DNA from 3 places in the Simplicispira sedimenti genome. Region 1 is predicted to be linked to each of the others. Evidence: predicted binding sites of a transcription regulator. Region 1 holds the regulator's gene; each other region holds the start of a gene.
The links. The regulator FNR, encoded in region 1, switches genes on or off when oxygen is low (the NO sensors DNR and NnrR bind a similar motif). The targets are predictions, from matches to a motif close to TTGATNNNNATCAA.
Positions count from the first base shown of each region.

Region 2: a site for FNR is predicted at 3,675-3,688, ahead of MJ602_RS15045 (PHA/PHB synthase family protein). Genes of this name have one in related genera too.
Region 3: a site for FNR is predicted at 3,646-3,659, ahead of MJ602_RS08400 (TraR/DksA family transcriptional regulator). Genes of this name have one in related genera too.

Region 1 covers NZ_JAKVIJ010000004.1:34,865-41,344, reverse strand. The annotation lists gene MJ602_RS05770 (TonB-dependent receptor) at 1-1,225, opposite strand, end outside; gene MJ602_RS05765 (SWIB/MDM2 domain-containing protein) at 1,554-1,868, opposite strand; gene fnr (fumarate/nitrate reduction transcriptional regulator Fnr) at 2,101-2,823, opposite strand; gene hemN (oxygen-independent coproporphyrinogen III oxidase) at 3,043-4,425, shown strand; gene MJ602_RS05750 (sulfite exporter TauE/SafE family protein) at 4,452-5,171, shown strand; gene MJ602_RS05745 (cyclic di-GMP phosphodiesterase) at 5,285-6,480, shown strand, end outside.
Region 2 covers NZ_JAKVIJ010000015.1:50,828-57,307, reverse strand. The annotation lists gene mobA (molybdenum cofactor guanylyltransferase MobA) at 1-550, shown strand, start outside; gene MJ602_RS15060 (c-type cytochrome) at 799-1,362, shown strand; gene MJ602_RS15055 (hypothetical protein) at 1,402-2,070, shown strand; gene MJ602_RS15050 (phenylacetate--CoA ligase family protein) at 2,077-3,459, opposite strand; gene MJ602_RS15045 (PHA/PHB synthase family protein) at 3,742-5,541, shown strand; gene MJ602_RS15040 (efflux RND transporter permease subunit) at 5,600-6,480, opposite strand, start outside.
Region 3 covers NZ_JAKVIJ010000006.1:95,983-102,462, reverse strand. The annotation lists gene recB (exodeoxyribonuclease V subunit beta) at 1-1,031, shown strand, start outside; gene recD (exodeoxyribonuclease V subunit alpha) at 1,028-3,028, shown strand; gene MJ602_RS08400 (TraR/DksA family transcriptional regulator) at 3,230-3,586, opposite strand; gene MJ602_RS08395 (hypothetical protein) at 3,713-4,072, shown strand; gene MJ602_RS08390 (copper chaperone PCu(A)C) at 4,168-4,659, shown strand; gene MJ602_RS08385 (PhaM family polyhydroxyalkanoate granule multifunctional regulatory protein) at 4,796-5,656, shown strand; gene MJ602_RS08380 (FIST signal transduction protein) at 5,700-6,480, shown strand, end outside.

The DNA of each region.
Region 1 (6,480 bases):
TGCCGACCGTCGTGGTGGGCTTGTTGATGGTCACGCCGCCCTGGGCGGCACTGCGAGCGCCATACACTTTCTTTTTTTCATGTGCAAAGTCGAAGCCCGCCAGCAGTTCGTGGCGTACGCCCAGTGCCTGGAACTTGTCACTGAAGTCGCTCTGCAGGTGCACGGTGTCCATGTCCTGGATTTTCAGGTGGTTCCCCCGCGTGAGACGGGTGGCGGGACCGAAGTTCGCCAGGCTTGCGGCCACGCCGCCAGGCTGCTGTGCTGCGGCGGCCAGGCGAATGGCGCCTGCGCGCTGGTCGCGCTCGAACTGGCCTGCACGCACTTGCGTCTTGAGTTCGGCGCTGCCTTCAAACCGGTGCACATGGGACAGGGTCACCATGCTGGCGCTGCCATCGTTGTAGTCGCTCTTCGCGCCGTAGTAGTTGGCAGGATCCAGCGGCAACAGCGTGGTGTCGGCCACGCCAGCGTTGGCTGTGGGCCGAATCCAGGGCATGCCGTAGTTCATGCCGTTGTTGTTGTCCAGGTGGTACAGGCTGACGGCGAACTCGTCGCGCGTGCCGATACCCCAGGCGTAGGTGCCTGCAATGCCGTTCTTGTCCAGGCTGCTGCCCGCGCCGTTGTTGTTGGCCTTGGTGGCCATGGCATTGATGCGCAAAGCGGCGTTTTCGCCGGTGTGCCAGTTGAAGTCGCCAGTGACACGGCGGTACGCGTGGTTGCCCAGCGTCAGGTCCACCTGGTGGGTGTCGATCAGTCGCGGTGCCTTGCTCACCTGGTTGACGGCGCCGCCGGTCGATCCACGCCCAAACAGCATGGAGGCGGAGCCGCGCAGCACTTCCATGCGATCCAGATTGAAGGTATCGCGCTCGTAGAACGCTGGGTCGCGCATGCCGTCGATGAACATGTCGCCCGTGCTTTGCAGGGCAAAGCCGCGCAGGCGAATGTCTTCTTCGCCGCCTTCCGCTGCCAGGAAGGTGATGCCTGCGGTGTTTTTCAGTGCTTCCTTGACGGTGTCGAGGTTGCGATCATCGATCAGGCGTTCGGTCACCACGGTGACCGACTGCGGGATGTCGCGCAACTGCTGCTTGCCCTTGCCGATGGTGGTCTCGGTGGCGCGCACACTGTCTTTGCCTTCGGCGGCCTCGGCGCGTTCACGCACCGTGACCGGGGCCAGGCTGCGGTCTGCGTCGGCGGATTGGGCTTGCACGTCCAGGGACGCCGCCAGCATCAGAATGGCCAGCGGCAGCAATCGCAGTGGCGAGGGGGGTGTGAGAGAAAACTGCTGCGCGCTCGGGTTGCGCTGCACGGGGGGGTATGCCAATCGGGCCTCCATGGGTAAGAGCAATGCACATGGCTGCAGGCGATTGAACGCATGCAGTGAAAGAGGCGAGAGGGCAATGGCTGGCGCGGAGGTTTGGCTATGCAGGAACTCGCAAGAGAATGTTAAGCCAAACGAGATTGGTTAGCATTCAAATTGATGCGGCTCAAGGGGCATATTGTTGCTTGTGGCCAACAAAAAAGCCGACAGAGCCGGCTTCTTCTCGGAGGGGCCGTCCTTACTGGACGTGCTTGCCAATCAGGCCCGCCATTTCAAACATGGACACCTGATCCTTGCCGAAAATGGGCTTGAGCTTGGCGTCGGCGTTGATCATGCGCTTGTTGGCGCTGTCCTGCAGCTTCTGGGCCTTGATGTAAACCCACAGCTTGCTGATGATCTCGGTGCGAGGCAGCGGGCTGGCACCCACCACGGCGGCCAGCGCAGGGCTGGGGGTGAGCGCCTTCATGAATGCTGCGTTGGGGGTGCGCTTCTTGGCGGGAGCAGCGGTCTTGGCTGCGGCGCTCTTGGCCGGGGCTTTCTTAGCAGTTGCCATTTTCGGATTTTCCTTATGGGGATTGGTCAATAGCGCCAGCGAAAACCTGCATGTCCACTGGCAGGTCGATGCTAACGGCAAAAAAACGGCTTTCCAAGCGAGCGGGATGTTTTTTTGCTTCGGCTTGTTGCTGTGGCGCCAAGCTCTGGCGCCAAGGTCTGGCGGCAAAGTCTGCGGTGTGGCGCGTTCGCAGCGGCGTCCTGTGGGGTAAGTCTGCCGCGGCGCAAGGGGTTCAGTGGCAGGCAGCCTGGTTGTTGACGATGCGATGCAGTGCCTCGGGACTCAGTATCCGCACGTGACGCTGCTTCACTTCCACAATGCCGTCGTCCACGAACTTGGAGAAGGTGCGGCTCACCGTCTCCAGCTTGAGGCCGAGATAGCTTCCGATTTCCTCTCGGGTCATGCGCAAAATCAGCTCGGATTGCGAGAATCCGCGTGCATGCAGTCGCTGCACCAAGTTGAGCAAGAAAGCCGCCAACCGTTCCTCTGCCCGCATGCTGCCCAGGAGCAACATCACCCCGTGCTCACGCACAATTTCGCGGCTCATGATTTTGTGCACATGGTGCTGCAGCGCATTCACCTCGCGGGAGAGTTCTTCGATGCGCTCGAAGGGCATGACGCACACTTCGGCATCTTCCAGTGCCACGGCGTCGCAGGTATGGTGGTCGTTGACGATGCCGTCCAGACCAATGATCTCGCCAGCCATCTGGAAGCCGGTGACCTGGTCGCGCCCATCTTCAGTCGCGACACAGGTCTTGAAGAACCCCGTGCGTATGGCAAACAGCGAGGTGAAGGCTTCACCGTTGCGGAACAAGGTGCTGCCGCGCTTGATTTTCCGACGCACGGCCACCACGTCGTCAATACGTCGCAGTTGCTCATCGGAGAGAGCCAGCGGCATGCAAAGCTCACGCAGATTGCAATTGGAGCAGGCAACCTTGATGGTCTGCGGTGTCATATGCAGGGGTGTCTGTGAATCCTCGCATGCCGATCCTTCCGTTTCGGAATCAGGTAACGAACGGACGATGGGTATGCGGGCGGGGTGTGACATAGGTCAAATTATGACCTATCCGCTTGGTGATGATCCAATCCTGCACTCGGATGTCGGATGCTTGACGGGAATCAAGGGTCGCAAGGGCAATCTGGTGCACATTAAGCACGCTAGCCAGGAATAACAATGACAATTGTCACCCCCGAACTGCTGACCCGCTACGACGTTTCCGGTCCGCGCTACACCTCTTACCCCACTGCCGATCGCTTCGTGGATGCGTTTGGAGAGCAGGACTACGTGCTTGCCCTTGGGCAGCGCCGCCAAAGTCCGGTGGGCAAGGCGTTGCCGCTGTCGATCTATGTGCACATTCCGTTCTGTGAATCGCTGTGCTACTACTGTGCTTGCAACAAGATCATCACCAAGCACCACGACCGTGCCGATGTGTACCTGCGCTACCTCCAGCGCGAGATCGATCTCCATACCGCCCATTGCGGTGTGGGCCAGATGGTCAGCCAGATTCATTTTGGCGGAGGGACGCCGACCTTTCTATCCGATGCAGGCCTGCGTGACCTGATGGGGATGCTGCGCAGCAGCTTCACGCTGGTGCCGGGGGGGGAGTACTCGATTGAGGTCGATCCCCGTACCGTGGATGCGGATCGCCTGGCGCTGCTGGCGGAACTCGGATTCAACCGTCTGAGCTTTGGCGTACAGGACTTTGATCCCGAGGTGCAGAAGGCCGTGCACCGCATCCAGCCAGCAGAACAGGTGTTTTCCTTGGTGGAGTCTGCGCGCAGCATCGGCTTCGACTCCGTCAATGTGGATCTGATTTACGGTCTGCCCAAGCAGACGCCGGAGTCCTTTGACCGCACATTGGCCCAGGTGGCCGAATTGCGGCCTGACCGCATCGCCCTCTATGCCTATGCCCACCTGCCCGAGCGCTTCAAGGCGCAGCGGCGCATCGTGTGGGCTGACCTGCCCATGGCGTCGTCCAAGGTGTCCATGCTGGCACGCTCGCTCGAAGCCTTCAGCACCGCGGGCTATGTGTATGTGGGCATGGACCACTTTGCACTGCCCGAGGACGCGCTGGCCGTGGCCAAGCGCCAGGGAAGGCTGCATCGCAACTTCCAGGGTTACAGCACGCAGCCGGACTGCGACCTGATCGGTCTGGGCGTATCCGCCATCGGCCGTGTGGGTGCTACCTACAGTCAGAATGCCAAGACACTGGAAGACTATTACGACCTGCTCAACCAGGGTCGTCTGCCTGTGGTGCGTGGTCTGGCGCTCACGCGCGATGATCTGGTGCGCCGCGCCGTCATCATGGCCATCATGTGCCAGGGCGAACTGCTGTTTGAGCCGCTGGAGCAGGCCTGGCTGATCAATGTGCGGGACTATTTTGCGTCGGAGCTGGAGCAGCTCAAGGAACTGGAGCAGCAGGGCCTTGTTATGGTCAGCAACGAGGGCTTGGAGGTCACGGCCATGGGTTGGTACTTCGTGCGTGCCATTGCCATGGTGTTTGACAGGTATCTGCAGGCCGACAAGAACCGCGCACGGTTTTCGCGGATCATCTAACTTTCCTCGCGGAATACGCCACCTGCATGCTTTCCTCACTGGCCTGGACCGCACTCATCATGGGGCTTGCGGGTGGGTCGCACTGCCTTGTCATGTGTGCCGCCCCTTGCAGCGCGGTGGTGTCGGGCGGCGGGGGGGGCGCCCAAGAGGCTGAACAACCCGTCCATTGGGCGAACCGTGCCGTGCCTTGGCGCAGGTTGTCCGCCTACCATGCAGGGCGCATCCTCGGATACAGCTTGGTGGGCGCGCTGGCTGCTGTGGCCATGCAGAGTCTGGCATGGCTGACACAGCAGGCGTCTGCGCTGCGTCCCGTATGGACTTTTTTTCATGTGGCCGTGCTGGCATGGGGCGTCTTGCTGTTGCTCCAGGCGCGTCAGCCTGTCTGGGTGGAGCGTGCAGGGCGCTCGGTGTGGCGGCGGGTTCAACCACTCGTTCAGTCACACACAGGTGTGTTCATGGCAGGCATGCTCTGGTCATTGATGCCATGTGGCTTGCTGTATTCGGCATTGCTGGTCGCCGCATTGACGGGGGGCGCACTGCAAGGTGCGTTGGCGATGGCCTTTTTCGCTCTGGGTAGCGGGTTATGGTTGTTGCTGGCCCCCTGGCTTTGGTTGCAGGTGCGCGTCCGCGTCAATGCCTGGCGAACCGATTGGGGCACGCGACTGGCCGGATTACTGCTCAGCGGCGTGGCGGTTTGGGCCCTGTGGCACGATTTGATCTATCGCCCATCACTGATCTGCGATTAGATACAAATGTTGCTATATTGCAGCAATTGGTCTGCCAAGCTGAAACGGTGGGAACAAGCGCTTGATAATGCAAAGCGACTATCCTGTGATCACTGAAACGCAGCATTCCTGCAATGGAAGAAGAGCCCTCCATCCTGGTGGACATCCACCAACTGCGCATCGGCATGTACATCGTGCTCGATCTGGGCTGGCTCAGCCATCCATTTCCGGTCAATCGGTTTCGCATTGCTTCGGATTCTCAACTCGAAATCCTGCGTGAACTCGGGTTGGACAAGGTCCGTTGCATTCCATCGCTGAGTGATTCTGATGCAATGGAAGAGGTGCATGCGCCGGTAAAAAAACCGGGCGTGCAGCCAAGCATTGGTGCTGCGCTCAATGGCAAGGGCCACACCACCCCCGCTCCGGATCTCGCGCAAATCGATGAGCAGCTCAGGCAGCAGCGCGAGCGCCTGGAGGCCTGTGATCGGCGGTTTGTCGAGACGACCCGGCAGTTCCGCAAACTGGCCGAAAACGTGCAGGGCAGTCCGGCCATGGCTCGCATGGAAAGCGAGAATCTGGTCAACGGATGCGTGCAGGAACTGCTGCAATGCAGCGAGTCCACGATTGTGCTGCTGTCCGAGGGCGTGGGGGAGCGCAATGCGCTGCACCCTGTCAACGTCATGGTTCTGTGCCTTCTCATGGGCAAGGCGCAGGGCTTGGAGCCCCAGGCATTGCAGGATCTGGGGATGGCGGCGCTTTTGCATGACATTGGCAAGCTCAAGCTTCCGGCATCCCTGGTGTTGCCTTTCCCTGGTATCCAGCCCATGGATCTGGCCCGCTACCGTGGGCATGTGGGCGAGTCCGTGCTGCTGGGAAAGGCCATGGGTTTGCCCAGTTCGGTGCTGCTGGCCATGGCACAACACCATGAAATGGCCGATGGCAGCGGCTTTCCGCTGCGCATGCGCGGCGAAGAGCTCTGCATGGCTGGGCGCATTCTCGCGCTCGTCAATCACTATGAGCGCCTGTGCAACCCGGCGCGTCCATCCATGGGCATGACGCCCCATGAGGCGCTGTCGGTCATGTTTGCTCAGCAAAAGGAGCTGTTTGACCCCTTGGTGCTCGGGCTGTTCATCCGGATGATGGGTGTGTACCCGCCCGGCTCGGTGGTGCAGTTGGCGAACAACCGCTATGCCTTGGTCGTATCGGTTAATTCCTCGCGCCCACTGCGCCCCAGGGTCATTGTTCATGACCCGCTGGTGCCTCGCGAGAGCGCGCTGGTGCTTGACCTGGAGACGCAGCCAGATCTGGGTATCCGCCGCAGTCTGCGGCC
Region 2 (6,480 bases), on a different contig from region 1:
ATTGCATGCGCTGGAGCGGCTGCGCCCCCAGGTGGGCGCCCTGCTGGTCAATGCCAACCGCAACACTGCGGCCTATGCCACTTTTGGTGTACCGGTGTGCCCCGACACGGTGGAGGGATTTGCCGGACCGCTGGCCGGCTTTCTGGCCGGGCTGGCGCAATGCCGTACGCCCTGGCTGCTCACCGTGCCTTGCGACAGCCCACGCTTTCCCACCGATCTGGCGACACGCCTGGCCGCCGCTGCCCTGTCCCAGGATGCGGAGATCGCCATCGCACTGGCCACCGACCACGAAGCACCCGATGCAGCCCTGCGCCCCCAGCCCGTGTTCTGCCTGCTGCGCTCCAGCCTGCAGGACAGCCTGCAGCGCTTTGTCGCCGAAGGGGGCCGCAAGGTTGGTGCATGGACGGCGCTGCACCGCTGCGCCACCGTGCCATTCAACCAACCCGGTGATAACCCGCACGCGTTCTTCAACGCCAACACACTGGATGAACTGCGCCTGCTGAGCCAAGCGCAGGGAGATGCAGGCAAAAGGCACAGGCCTGGCCATTGACTCGCCCCCTGTCCACTGGGTCCAGCGCGGCCAAAGGTCGCCGCGCCGATGAAACCGCACATTGTTTGATTTAACCCCAGAGTCTTGCCCATGACCCAACCGTCTTTCGACCTAGAATGACCACTTTCAAAATGTGGTTTATTGCTATGGTCAGACGTGTTCACATGGTTTTGGCAATGGCCTTGGTGGCCTGCACAGCGTGGCAACCTGCATCCGCCCAATCCGCCCGGGCCCGAGCGACCGCCAAGGTGGATCTCGATAGCCGTTTCGCCGAAGTCCAGGCCCAGCCCAAGTTGGCCGACGATCTTTACAAACTGGGTCGCAAAGTGGCCGCCGTGTGTGCCAATTGCCATGGTGACGGCGGCAACAGCACCAAACCCTCCGTGCCCAATCTCGCCGGGCAGAACCCCGCCTACCTCTTGGAGCAACTGCGCCAGTTCGCCGATGGCCGACGCCGCAACGAGTTCATGGAAGGCATGATCCGGGCCATGAATGCCGACGAGAAGATCGGCATGGTGCTGTACTACTCGGCCCAGGAGGTGACCCACAAGCCTGCGGCCAACGCGGAGATGGCCGCCAAGGGCCAGGGCATTTTCAGCAAGAACTGCTTCCGGTGCCACGGCGATGCCGGGCGGGGCAGCGACCAGATTGCGCGCATTGCTGGCCAGCAACCCGACTACCTGAGTTTGACCCTCAAACGCTACCGTGACGGTGCCGAGGTTCGCGCCAACTCCATCATGACGCCCAATACCAAGCACCTGACCAACGCCGACATCGACGCCGTGGTGGCTTACGTGTCGTCGATGCCCTGAGACACAGCGGCGCCCTTGGCGGTGGGAGACAATCACCGCATGGATTCACGGCATCTTCCTCTTCTTCGACTTGCTGGGCTGGTGTTGGTCATCGCCGGTCTGGTCGATATCGCAGCCCTGGCCTACAGCCTCAGCCAGGGCACCAACGACCCCGCAGGATGGGGCCTGTTCGCCTTGGCAAGCGGCGCGCTGGTGTTTCGGGGCAGCCTGCTCGCGGCGTTCGTGGTGCGCTGGGTGGCCTGCCTTGCACTTGCGGCCAGCACGGCATTGCTCCTGGGCATGCCCATGATGCAGCCCTTCAGCCTCACCTTCACGCAGTTGCGCCTGAACCAAGGCCCGGCCCTGGAGTCGGTGGCCATCACAGCCGCAGTGCTGGCGCTGCTGGCCTGGCTGGTGTGGCAGCTGGGGCGCGCGCCCATCCGTGCCGCACGCCACAGTGCAGGCCTGCCGCAGCGCTCCATGCTCGTCCCCGTGCTGGCCGGCGTGGCCATGGTCATGGTGCTGGCCGTTTTCCTGGTCACCATGCGGATCGGCACCACGGCCAACAACGCCAAGATCCTGGCCGAGCAGAAGGTGGGGCCAGGCTACCGCTTCCATATCAGCTCATTGCGCAGCAGCCAGGGCGACAATGGCAAGTCGGTGGTTGGAGTGGTCATCGCCTGGAAGGAAGATGACATCCAGCGCATCCCCGTGCACTGGCTGGAGTGAAAAGGGTCAACAGGCCACGATGCGGCACGCCTTGCCGCTGCGCCCCCTGGGCACACTGTGGCCCAGCTCGGTACGCACCTGGATGGGCGCCAGCCCCTGGCTGGCGGCGTAGCCTTTGAGCGCCGCACGGCAGCGCGCCGCAGCGGCCCGCCCCTCTTCGCCGCGCAGGGGCAGGCGCAGCAACAGCGTGCTGGCATCGATCTGACGCAGGTGAAAGTCGAACACGCCCGCGCCCTCCTCCAGCACCGTGCTCAGCGCCAAGGGCAGCAGCGTGGCCGTGCCGCCATCGCTGCGGACCATGCGCAGCGGGTCGTCCTGGCGGCCACGCACCTCGATCACCGGCAAGGGGGATCCGCAGGCACAGGATTCGCCCCGCAGCACCACCTGGTCAGCCAACTCGTAGCGAATGAGCGGCTGCACCTGGTTGGCCAGGCTGGTCAGCAACACGCTGCAGGCAGGCTCGCCCGCTGGCACGGGGCGGTGCTTTTCGTCCACCGGCTCCAGGATGACCCAGTCGGCGTTGAGGTGCATGTGCCCATGCACGCATTCCCAGCCCATGGCCAGAAACTCCGAGGCCCCGTAGCTGTTGCGCAGCACCCCGCCCAACCCCTGGAGAATGTGCGCGCGCACCGCCGGGCTGAGGGTTTCACCACCGGTCCAGATCTCGCGCGGCGCAATGTGCAGGCGCCCCTCCAGCGCCTCTTGCGCGAGCAAGGCCGCTGCTGTGGGGTAGGTGATGAGCACCGTGGGCGCAAAGGCATTGAGCCCATCCACCAGTTGCGCCGTGGGGACCTGGATGGAAAAGCTGCGCGTGGTGGCCGCTATCCAGGGGTTGATGCTGCGCAGGCGCTGCAGCGACACCATGCTGGCAAAGTGCCCGCCCGTCGCGCCCACAAAGGCATGGCGCTCGGACAGGTGCAGCGGGTCCATCCAGTGTGCCAGCGGGCGCCGCTGGCAGCGGCGCAAGGCTTCCAGCGCGTCGTACACGGCCATGGCATGGCCGTCCTGCACAAAAATGCCCGGCATCCCGGCAGTGCCCGAACTCTCCCACACCATGTAGCGGCCCAGCCAGGGCTCGGCAACGCGCTCGGGGTCGGCGGTGAGTTCGCGCAGCTCGTCAAGATGCAAGCGCGGGTCGGTCACCCAGTCATCGAAGCGCTCCATGAGCTGACCGCGAGTGACCACCGGCAGATCCTGCAGCTGCGTACTGGCGCTGGCCCGGGTGCCCAGGTGCTCCTGGTAAAAACGCGACCCACGCAGCGCGTTGTCCAACATCTGGGCCAGCCGGTTGCGCTGGCGTTGGGCAATGCCGACGCGGCCACTGCGCTGTGCCGCCACCACGTCCATCGAAATCAGCGACAAGCGCAGCAGGTCAAACACCGGCGTCATGCGCTGGCCTTTGCACCTGCGGCGCAGGAAGGCCGCAGCGTGCCAACGGGGGGAGGAATCGGCAGGGGCATCGGCGGAAGTGCTCCAAGGAAATGCAGGCGCCATTTCGGGGCGCGGCGCCATGAACCGACCCATGACCACCACGACCCATCCTGCATCATAGAAAGCATGGCCCTTGGCAGCAATGGATGTCCTGCGGTTCCGCGCGGTCGTCATTGACCTGTGTCACGGACAGGTCGGTGTCGCGGCGCACAATGGATGATGTCCTCTCCAGGAGACCCCATGCCCCGCAAGCCCTCCTCCGCCCCTGCATCCACGCCCCCTCAGGCACCGCACCGCGCTGCTCGCGCTCCCCGCCCGGCAGAGACACCCACCCAGAAGCTCGACCGCCTGGCGCAGGCCGCCGCAGCACCACTGACCGGTGGGCTCTCGCCGGTGTCGCTGGGGCTGGCCGCTGCCGACTGGGCCTGGCACCTGGCCCTCTCGCCGGGGCGCCGACTGGAGCTGGCGGCACTGGCCATGCAGTTGGGACGCCAGCACCTGGCGGAAGGCTGGGCACCGGGCGACGAATCCCCTCCCCCCGATGAAGACCCGCGCTTTCGGCACGAGGCCTGGGCACAGTGGCCCTACCGCCAGTGGCGCGCGGGCTTTCGCGCTGCCGAGACCTTCTGGAGCGAAGCCACGCAAGTGCCCGGCATGACCACGCACCACGCCCAGCTCACCCACTTCTTTGCCCGCCAGTGGCTGGACATGCTGGCCCCCGCCAACTGGCCCGCCACCAACCCCCTGGTGCACCAGGACCTGTGGCACAACGGCGGTGCCCACCTGCGCCAGGGCCTGCAGAACTGGCTTGCCGACGCCACCGGCACGCCCGACGACAACGCGCCGCCGCAGCGCTTTCGCGTGGGACACGACGTGGCCGTCACTCCCGGCAAGGTGGTGTACCGCAACGCGCTGATCGAGCTGATCCGCTACACACCGCAATCCGCCAAGGTGCACCCCGAGCCCGTGCTCATCGTGCCGTCGTGGATCATGAAGTACTACATCCTCGACCTGTCGCCACACAACTCCATGGTGCGCTACCTGGTGCAACAGGGCCACACGGTGTACATGCTGTCCTGGCGCAACCCGGACGCACGCGATGCCGAACTCACCATGGACGACTACCTGCGCCTGGGCGTGCTCGATGCCCTGCAGGCCGTGGGCGTACAGCACGGCGCCGATACGCCCGTACACGCCATGGGCTACTGCCTGGGCGGCACGCTGCTGGCCATCGCCGCCGCTGCACTGGCCAGGCCCCAGGGCGTGGCCGGACAAGACCAGTTGCCGCCGTTGCGGAGCCTCTCGCTGCTGGCCGCGCAGACCGATTTCTCCGAGCCCGGCGAGCTGGGCCTGTTCATCGACGAGGGCCAGATCGACTGGCTGGACCACACCACCCGCGGCCAGGGCTACCTGTCGGGCAAACAAATGGCGGGTTCCTTCGAGTTTCTGCACTCGCGCGACCTGGTGTGGGCGCGGCGCATGCGCGAATACCTGCTGGGCGAGCGCGACCAGCCCAACGACCTGATGGCCTGGAACGCCGACAGCACACGCATGCCCGCGCGCATGCACCACGAATACCTGACCGACCTGTACCTGAACAACGCCCTGGCGCGCGGCAGCTACCGCGTGGAAGGCCGCCCTGTGTCGCTGGACGACCTGCACCTGCCCGTGTTTGTGGTGGGCACGCAGCGTGACCATGTCTCGCCCTGGACATCGGTGTACAAGCTGCACCACCTGTGCGACGCCGAGATCACCTTTGCACTGACCAACGGCGGACACAACGCAGGCATCATCTCCGAACCCGGCCACGCCGGCCGCCACTACCAGATGGCCACCCGCCCGGCGCACGGCCCCTGGATCGAAGCGGCAGACTGGGCCGCCAGCGCGCCACGGCACGAGGGTTCCTGGTGGAGCGCCTGGCAGGCCTGGCTGGCCGCCCGCTCCTCGGCACCGCAACCCGCTGCCCAAATCCCCAAGGCCAGCGTGCTGTGCGACGCGCCCGGCACCTATGTGCTGCAACGCTACCGCGAGAAAAATTAGATCAAATCAGCCCACAGGGCAATAAATACGGGCGCAAGCAGCTATCAAATAAATAGCATCAATGCGACGTCCCCGCAGGCTGCACCTGCGCATTGCGCGGCCCTGGCACGGCGCCCCGTGCCAGCAAGGCATACATGGTGGGCACCACAAATACGGTGAGTAACGTGCCCAGGCCCATGCCGCCCACGATGACCCAGCCGATCTGCATGCGGCTCTCCGCGCCTGCACCATGGGCCAAAGCCAAGGGGATGGCGCCCAACACCATGGCGCCAGTGGTCATGAGGATGGGGCGCAGGCGCTGGCTGGAGGCCTGCACCAGCGCATCGACCATTTCCAGCCCCTGGGCACGCAACTGGTTGGCAAACTCGACGATCAGGATGCCGTGCTTGGTGATCAAGCCCACCAGCGTGATCAGGCCAATCTGCGAATACACGTTGAGCGACCCCCCGCCCCATTTGAGCGCCAGCAGCGCCCCCAACATGGACAAGGGCACCGAGAGCAAGATGACCAGCGGGTCGATGAAGCTCTCGAACTGCGCCGCCAGCACCAGGTAGATGAACACCAGCGCCAGCACAAACACCACGCCCAGCGCCCCTTGCGAACTGCGGAATTCACGCGAGATGCCATTGAGCTCTGTGGTGTAGCCCGGCTTGAGCACCTGGGCGGCCGTGCGGTCCATGAAGGCCAGCGCCTCGCCCAGCGAATAGTCGGGCGCCAGGTTGGCGGTAATGGTGGCCGAACGGCGCTGACCAAAGTGGTTGAGTTCGCGCGGGCTCACGCTCTCCTGCACGCTGACCAGGCTGGACAGCGGCACCATGGCATCGCCGCGCCCACGCACATGGATGGCATCGATATCCTTCGGCGTGCTGCGGCTGCCGCCCTCGGTCTGCACGATCACGTCGAACTGTTCGGCATCGCGCTTGTAGCGTGTGACGGTGC
Region 3 (6,480 bases), on a different contig from region 1:
TGGCCGATGCACCGGTGCTGGCCCCCAGCGTGCCCTATGCCGCGCAGTTCGACCGGCGCTGGGGCATCGGCAGTTTTTCGCAGCTGGTGCGCGCCAGCGCCCCAAGTTCAGTGCCCCTGGCCGCCCTGGCGCTCCAGCGTCCGGCCGACGATGAGCTTGCGCCCCTGGTGCCGCTGGCCGCGCCAGCCGCCGGGGTTGCAACGCCCGATCCCTGGGCCGCTACTCCCCGGGGCCGCACGCTGGACCTGTTTGACGACACCCCGCCCGCAGCCCAGGGCCTGCTGCTTTCCCCGGCAGCGCAGGCAGCGCCCTGGCACCAGTTCGTGCGCGGCAGCGCCGCTGGCAACTTCCTGCACCAGCAGCTCGAATGGCTGGCGGCCGAAGGCTTTTCGCTGGAGCCCGAAGGCCCCCTGGCCGATCGCCTGCGCAGGCGCTGCGAGCGCGCGGGCCATGGCGAACGCGCCGCCGAGCTGGTGCACTGGCTCAGCACCGTGGTGCACCTGCCCTTGCCGCCGGTGGGTGCGTCGCTGCGCGGCCTGCAGCGCATGCTGCCCGAAATGGAGTTCTGGTTGCCCGTGCACCGTTTGCCTGCTGCCGAGGTCGATGCACTGTGCCGCACCCACCTGCTGGCGGGGCGCGAACGCCCGGCACTGCCCGAGCGTGAGCTGCGCGGCATGCTCATGGGCTTTGCCGACCTGGTGTTCGAGCAGGGCGGGCGCTACTGGGTGCTGGACTACAAATCCAACCACCTGGGCGACAGCGGCGCCGCCTACACCGCAGACACGCTGGACGCCGCCCTGGCTGCGCACCGCTACGACGTGCAGGCCGCGCTCTACCTGCTGGCCCTGCACCGCCTGCTGCGCGCGCGCCTGGGGGCAGCCTACACACCGCAGCAGCACCTGGGCGGTGCGCTGTTCTGGTTCCTGCGCGGGATCGACGGGCCCCAGGCGGGCCTGTGCCACCTGACGCCGCCCACGGCCCTGCTCGACGCGCTCGACGCCATGCTGGACCCTGCCGAGAACGCCGCATGAACAAGCCCCTCGAACTCTTGCAGCAATGGGTGGACGCCGGTTGGCTGCGCCACCTGGACCGCGCACTGGCCCGCTGGGTGGCGGAGCTCGACCCCCAGGCCCGCCCCGAGTTGCTGATGGCCACCGCGCTGCTGGCGCACCTGGAAGGGCGCGGCCACACCTGCCTCCCGCTGGAGGCCTTGGTGCGCGAACCGGCAGCCCTGCTGGCCTGGCCCGCCCCGGCGCCCCAGGCCCTCGCGCAGGCCTGGCACGCGCTGCCGCAGGGTCTGGACGATTGGCTGGAGGCCCTGCGCCGCAGCCCGGTGGTGCACGAGGAGGGCGTGGCGCCAGACCAGGGCCAGCCGCTGGTGCTGGGGGGCAGCGCCACGGCGCCCTTGCTGTACCTGCGCCGCTACTGGGGTTACGAAACCCGCGTGGCGCAGGCGCTGCGTGAGCGGGCCAGTGCGCCGCTGCCGGTCGATGAAGCCCTGGCAAGACAGTGGCTGGCCCGCCTGTTTGCGCCCGCGCAGCCAGGCCAGGTGCCGGATGCCCCAGCCCGCACCGAGGGCGATACCGATGTCGATTGGCAGCAACTGGCCTGTGCCGTGGCGCTGCGCTCGCGCGTGGCGGTGCTCACCGGGGGGCCGGGCACCGGCAAGACCTACACCGCCGCCCGCCTGTTGGCCCTGCTGGCCGCCATGGAACCACCGGGCAGGCCCTGGCGCGTGGCCCTGGCCGCACCCACGGGCAAGGCGGCTGCGCGGCTGCGCCAGTCCATCGACGGTGCACTGCAAGACCTGCAAACGCCGCTGCAGGGTGTGCTGGACGTGCAGGCCCTGGCCCAGCGCCTGGGCCCGGCGCGCACCCTGCACGCACTGCTGGGCGCCCAGCCGCACACGCGCCAGATGCGCCACCACGCGGGCCACCCGCTGGATGTGGATGTGCTGCTGGTGGACGAAGCCTCCATGGTGCACCTGGAGATGATGGCGGCGCTGCTCGACGCGCTGCCCGCCAGCGCACGCCTGGTGCTGCTGGGCGACAAGGACCAGCTCGCCTCGGTCGAGGCCGGTGCCGTGCTGGGCGACCTGTGCCGCGACGCCGCGGCAGGCCGCTACAGCACAGAGACCCGCCGCTACCTGCAGGCCACCACGGGCCAGACCCTGCCCGATGCCTTGCTCGAAAGCGGCGCCCAGGCGCCAGCCCTGGCACAGCACATGGTCATGCTGCGCAAAAGCCGTCGCTTTGGCGGCCCCATCGGCGCGCTGGCGCTGGCCGTGAACCAGGGCGATGCGCCCCAGGCCCGCCGTGTGCTGGACGCCGACCCCCAGGGTGCCGTGCACCTGCTGGCCAGCAGCGATCCGGCGGCGGCCGTGCAACTGGCCCTGCGCGGCCGCTTGGGTGCGGCGGGCTGCTACCGCGACTACCTGCGCGCGATGGCCGTGCCCGTGCCTGCCCAGGAAGACGCCCACACGGCCTGGGTGCAAGGCGTGCTGCGGGCCTTCGACGGGTTTCGGCTGCTGTGCGCTGTGCGCGAAGGCCCGTGGGGAGCTGCCGGGCTCAACCGTGCGGTCGAAACGGCCTTGCGCGGCGCGGGCCTCCTGCAGGGGCGGGGTGAATGGTATGCAGGCCGCCCCGTCATGGTCACGCGCAACGACGCAGGCTTGGGCGTCTTCAACGGCGACATCGGCATCGTGCTGCAGGCGCCGGGCGGTGGCCTGCGTGCCTACTTTGCCGACGGGCCGCAGCTGCGCTCGGTGGGTGTGGCCCGGCTGGCGCATGTGGAAACCGCCTTTGCCATGACTGTGCACAAAAGCCAGGGCTCGGAGTTCGGGCACACCGCCCTGGTGCTGCCGCCCCAGGCCGCCGGGGCCTTGCTCAGCCGGGAGCTGGTGTACACCGGCATCACCCGCGCGCGCGACGCCTTCACCCTGGTGGCCGCGCAGCCCGCAGTGCTGGAGCAGGCGCTGCGCCAGCGCACACAGCGCAGCAGCGGCCTGCCTGCGCGGCTGCAGGCTTGACCTCTCAGCGATCCATTGCGCGAACGCGGCACCCCCAACGTATGCCACCGGCGCGCCCCAGGTCAGGGCCGCCCGCGATGCATGAAACTGGCGCGCCCCATGCCAGGGCTCCCGCGCAAGGGCCGCCCCGCCGCGCCGGGAGCGTCCCCCCTCCCGAATCGCGCGGCGATTCGAGAGCGGGGGAAGGCGCTTCAGGTGGGCTTACTTCTCGGCCTTTTCCTGGCAACCCAGGCAGCGTGCCGCCTCGGGGGCAACATGCAGGCGGGCCGTGCCAATGTCGGCGCCGCAGTCCGTGCATTCGCCGTAGCTGCCGGCCGCGATGCGTTCCAGCGCTGCGTCGATGGCCGCAAGGTGGGCGATTTCGTGTTCGCCCAGAGCGAACTCGATGTCGCGCTCAGTGTTGACCTGCGCGCGGGAGTCCTCGGGGTGACCAAAATGCTCCGCAGCCACATCCGCACGGCCCACGGTGCCGCCACGTTGCGCTGCCAGTTGTGCCAGCACCTGGGCACGCAGTGCGAGCAACTGTTGTTGGAAAGGGCTGGCTTGTTCGGTATTCATGGGTTCTGCGTGGTTTGTAGAGGATGCCTTCATCTTGCGCCGTGCGCGGCGTTCAGGGGTTGACCGGAGTCAAGAAATTCCGACGTGCGGGAGGCCACCAGCCATGCTGCCTCCTACAATCGCCACATGTTGACCACGCGCTGCCGCCATCGGTTTGCCGGTTTCCTGCTGGCGTGCTGGGCCGTGGTCCAGGCGGTGGCCGGGGCACCCGTTCCCGGCGCGCTGGAAGTGCAGCGCATCTGCTCCGCGCAGGCGCCCGGTCAGTGGCGGCTGGTCTTGCCGCTGGACGCGCCCGAAGCGCCTTCGTCCGTGCATGCCCCGGACTGTCTTTTGTGCCTGCCCCCCTTGTGGCTCGGGCCGCCAGCGGCCCACGCCATGGTGCTGGCGCCTGCCAGCGCTGCACCCGCGGAGCCCAGGCGTGAACCGTGGGCTCTGGCCATGGTGGGCGCCTTGCCGCAGGCACGGGCGCCCCCTCAAATGCTATAAAAATAATAGCTATCAGCGCTTGATGATAGGGCGCTAGAGTCGATTTTTGCTTGTATTTTTTGCCTCCATGGCAATGTCTTGATTTGGAGAAAACCATGAACTTCCCCCGCATCACTTCCTCTCTGCTCGTCGCTGCCGCTCTGGCCTCGGGTCTGGCCCAGGCCCAGACGGCAGCCCCCGTCACCGTGGATGGTGCCTGGGTGCGTGCCAGCGTGCAGGGGCAAAAGGCCACGGGTGCCTTCATGCGCCTGACCGCCAGCGAGGCCACTCGCCTGGTGGGCGCCGCCTCGCCAGCGGCCGGCGTGACCGAAGTGCACGAAATGAAGATGGAAGGCGACGTGATGAAGATGCGCGCCGTCACCGGCCTGGACCTTCCCGCAGGCCAGGCGGTGGAGCTCAAGCCCGGTGGCTACCACGTCATGCTGATGGACCTGAAGGCGCCCCTGGCCAAGGGCAGCACCGTGCCGGTGACACTGACGTTCAAGAACGCCCAGGGCGCCGAGAGCAAGCTGGAGCTGCAGGTGCCTGTGCAGGCGCAGATGCCCGCCATGCAGGGCGGCCATGGCAGCCACGGAATGCACAAGTAATCCCCCCGCGCCACCGGCCCTGGCCTGTCGTGCAGGCACAGGGCGGGTGCGCAGGGCAGGGTGGTGCCCATGGCGCACAGGGGCCGCGTTGGGGTAAGCTGTTCGTATCCTCGACTTTCCATCCATTGGAGCGGCTATGAGCGACTCATCCCCCCTCGGTTTCGGCAAATACGTGCCGGGTTTCGAATTCCTCCAGAACCTGGCCAAGGGTGCTTCCAACAGCATTCCGCAGTTGCCCAACCTGTCCCATTGGGTGGCTCCCACCATCAGCGTGGAAGAACTGGAAAAGCGCATCGAAGAACTCAAGGCAGTGCAGTTCTGGCTCGAGCAGAACTCGCGTGCGTTGGCCGCCACCATCCAGGCGCTGGAGGTGCAGAAGATGACGCTGGCCACCCTCAAGGGCATGAATTTCAGCGTGGGTGATGTGGCCAACGCCTTCAAGCTCAAGACCGCAGATACCGTGATGGAGGGCGTGCACAAGGCCAGCGACACGCTGGCCCATGCAGCGCAGGCCGTCTCCGGTGCGGCCAGCCGCGTGGCAGACATTGCAGCCCCTGAGGAGCCCGCAGCCGCTCCTGCTGCGCGCAAGACGGCCAAGCCCAAGGCCAAGGCAGGCGCCAAGGCCGATGCCGGGGCGGGCGCGGGCCTGATCGATCCCATGCAATGGTGGGGCGCGCTGACGCAGCAGTTCCAGCAGATTGCCGCCAGCGCCATGAAGGATGCCGCCAAGCAGACGGCGCTGGACACCACGCGCAACATGGCCACCGGCCTGGCCAAGGAGGCGCTGAAGACCGCCACCGGCATGGCTGCACGGGGCGTGCAGTCGGTGCAGGGTGCCGCGCGGCGTGCGGCAGCCCCTGCCGCGTCCGCGCCAGCCGCCCCCCGCGCGGCCGCCAAGGCCCCGGCACGCAAGGCGGCCGCCCGCAAGGCACCGGCCAAGCGCAGCCCGGCCAAGCGCAGCCCGGCCAAGAAGGCAGTGCGCAAGACGACCGGTTGAGGGTGCTGCCGAGCACACAGCGCCCCGCGCCGCAGGACGGTCCATGAAGCGATTTCCCACCGCCCATGCCACCCATCCGCAGTGGCGCATGGCCGTGGCCCTGGTGCTGGCGCAACTGCGCGCGCAGATGGCTTTGCCGGGGTACGCCGCCGCGCCCACCCTGGGCCTGCTCTATATCACCGACCACTACGCGGCCGAGGCGGCGGCGCTGCTGGATGTGCTCTCCGCCGAGCTGCCCGAGGTCACTGACTGGAGTGGCACCGTGGGCGTGGGGGTGTGTGCCGCCGGGGCCGAGTACCTGGACGAGCCCGCCCTGTCCGTGATGCTGCTGGACCTTCCGCCAGACCAGTACCGCGTGTTTTCCGGCGTGGCGCCGCTTCCGCGCGGCGGCAGCGGTGCGTTTGCTGCGCACACGGCGCTGGTCCATGCCGATGGGCACACCCCTGACCTTCCGGGGCTGATCGATGAAATGGCGCAGCGCACCCGCACGGGCTACCTGTTTGGAGGCGTGTGTGCCAGCCGTGGCGCGGGCGTGCAGTTTGCCGTGGCGGGCAACGGCAACCTGGCCGGACATGGCGCGGCGGGTGGTGTCTTCAGCGGCGGCCTCTCGGGCGTGGCTTTTGGCGCGGGGGTGGAACTGGTTTCGCGTGTCACCCAGGGGTGTCAGCCCGTGGGGCCCACGCAGCGCATCACCGCCGCCGATGGCAACGTGGTGCTGGAACTGGACGGCAAGCCGGCCCTGGGCGAGCTGCTGCAAACGCTGGATGTTTCCCTGCAGGACGATCCACAGGAAGCAGTGCGCCGCATCCGGTCCACCCTGGCCG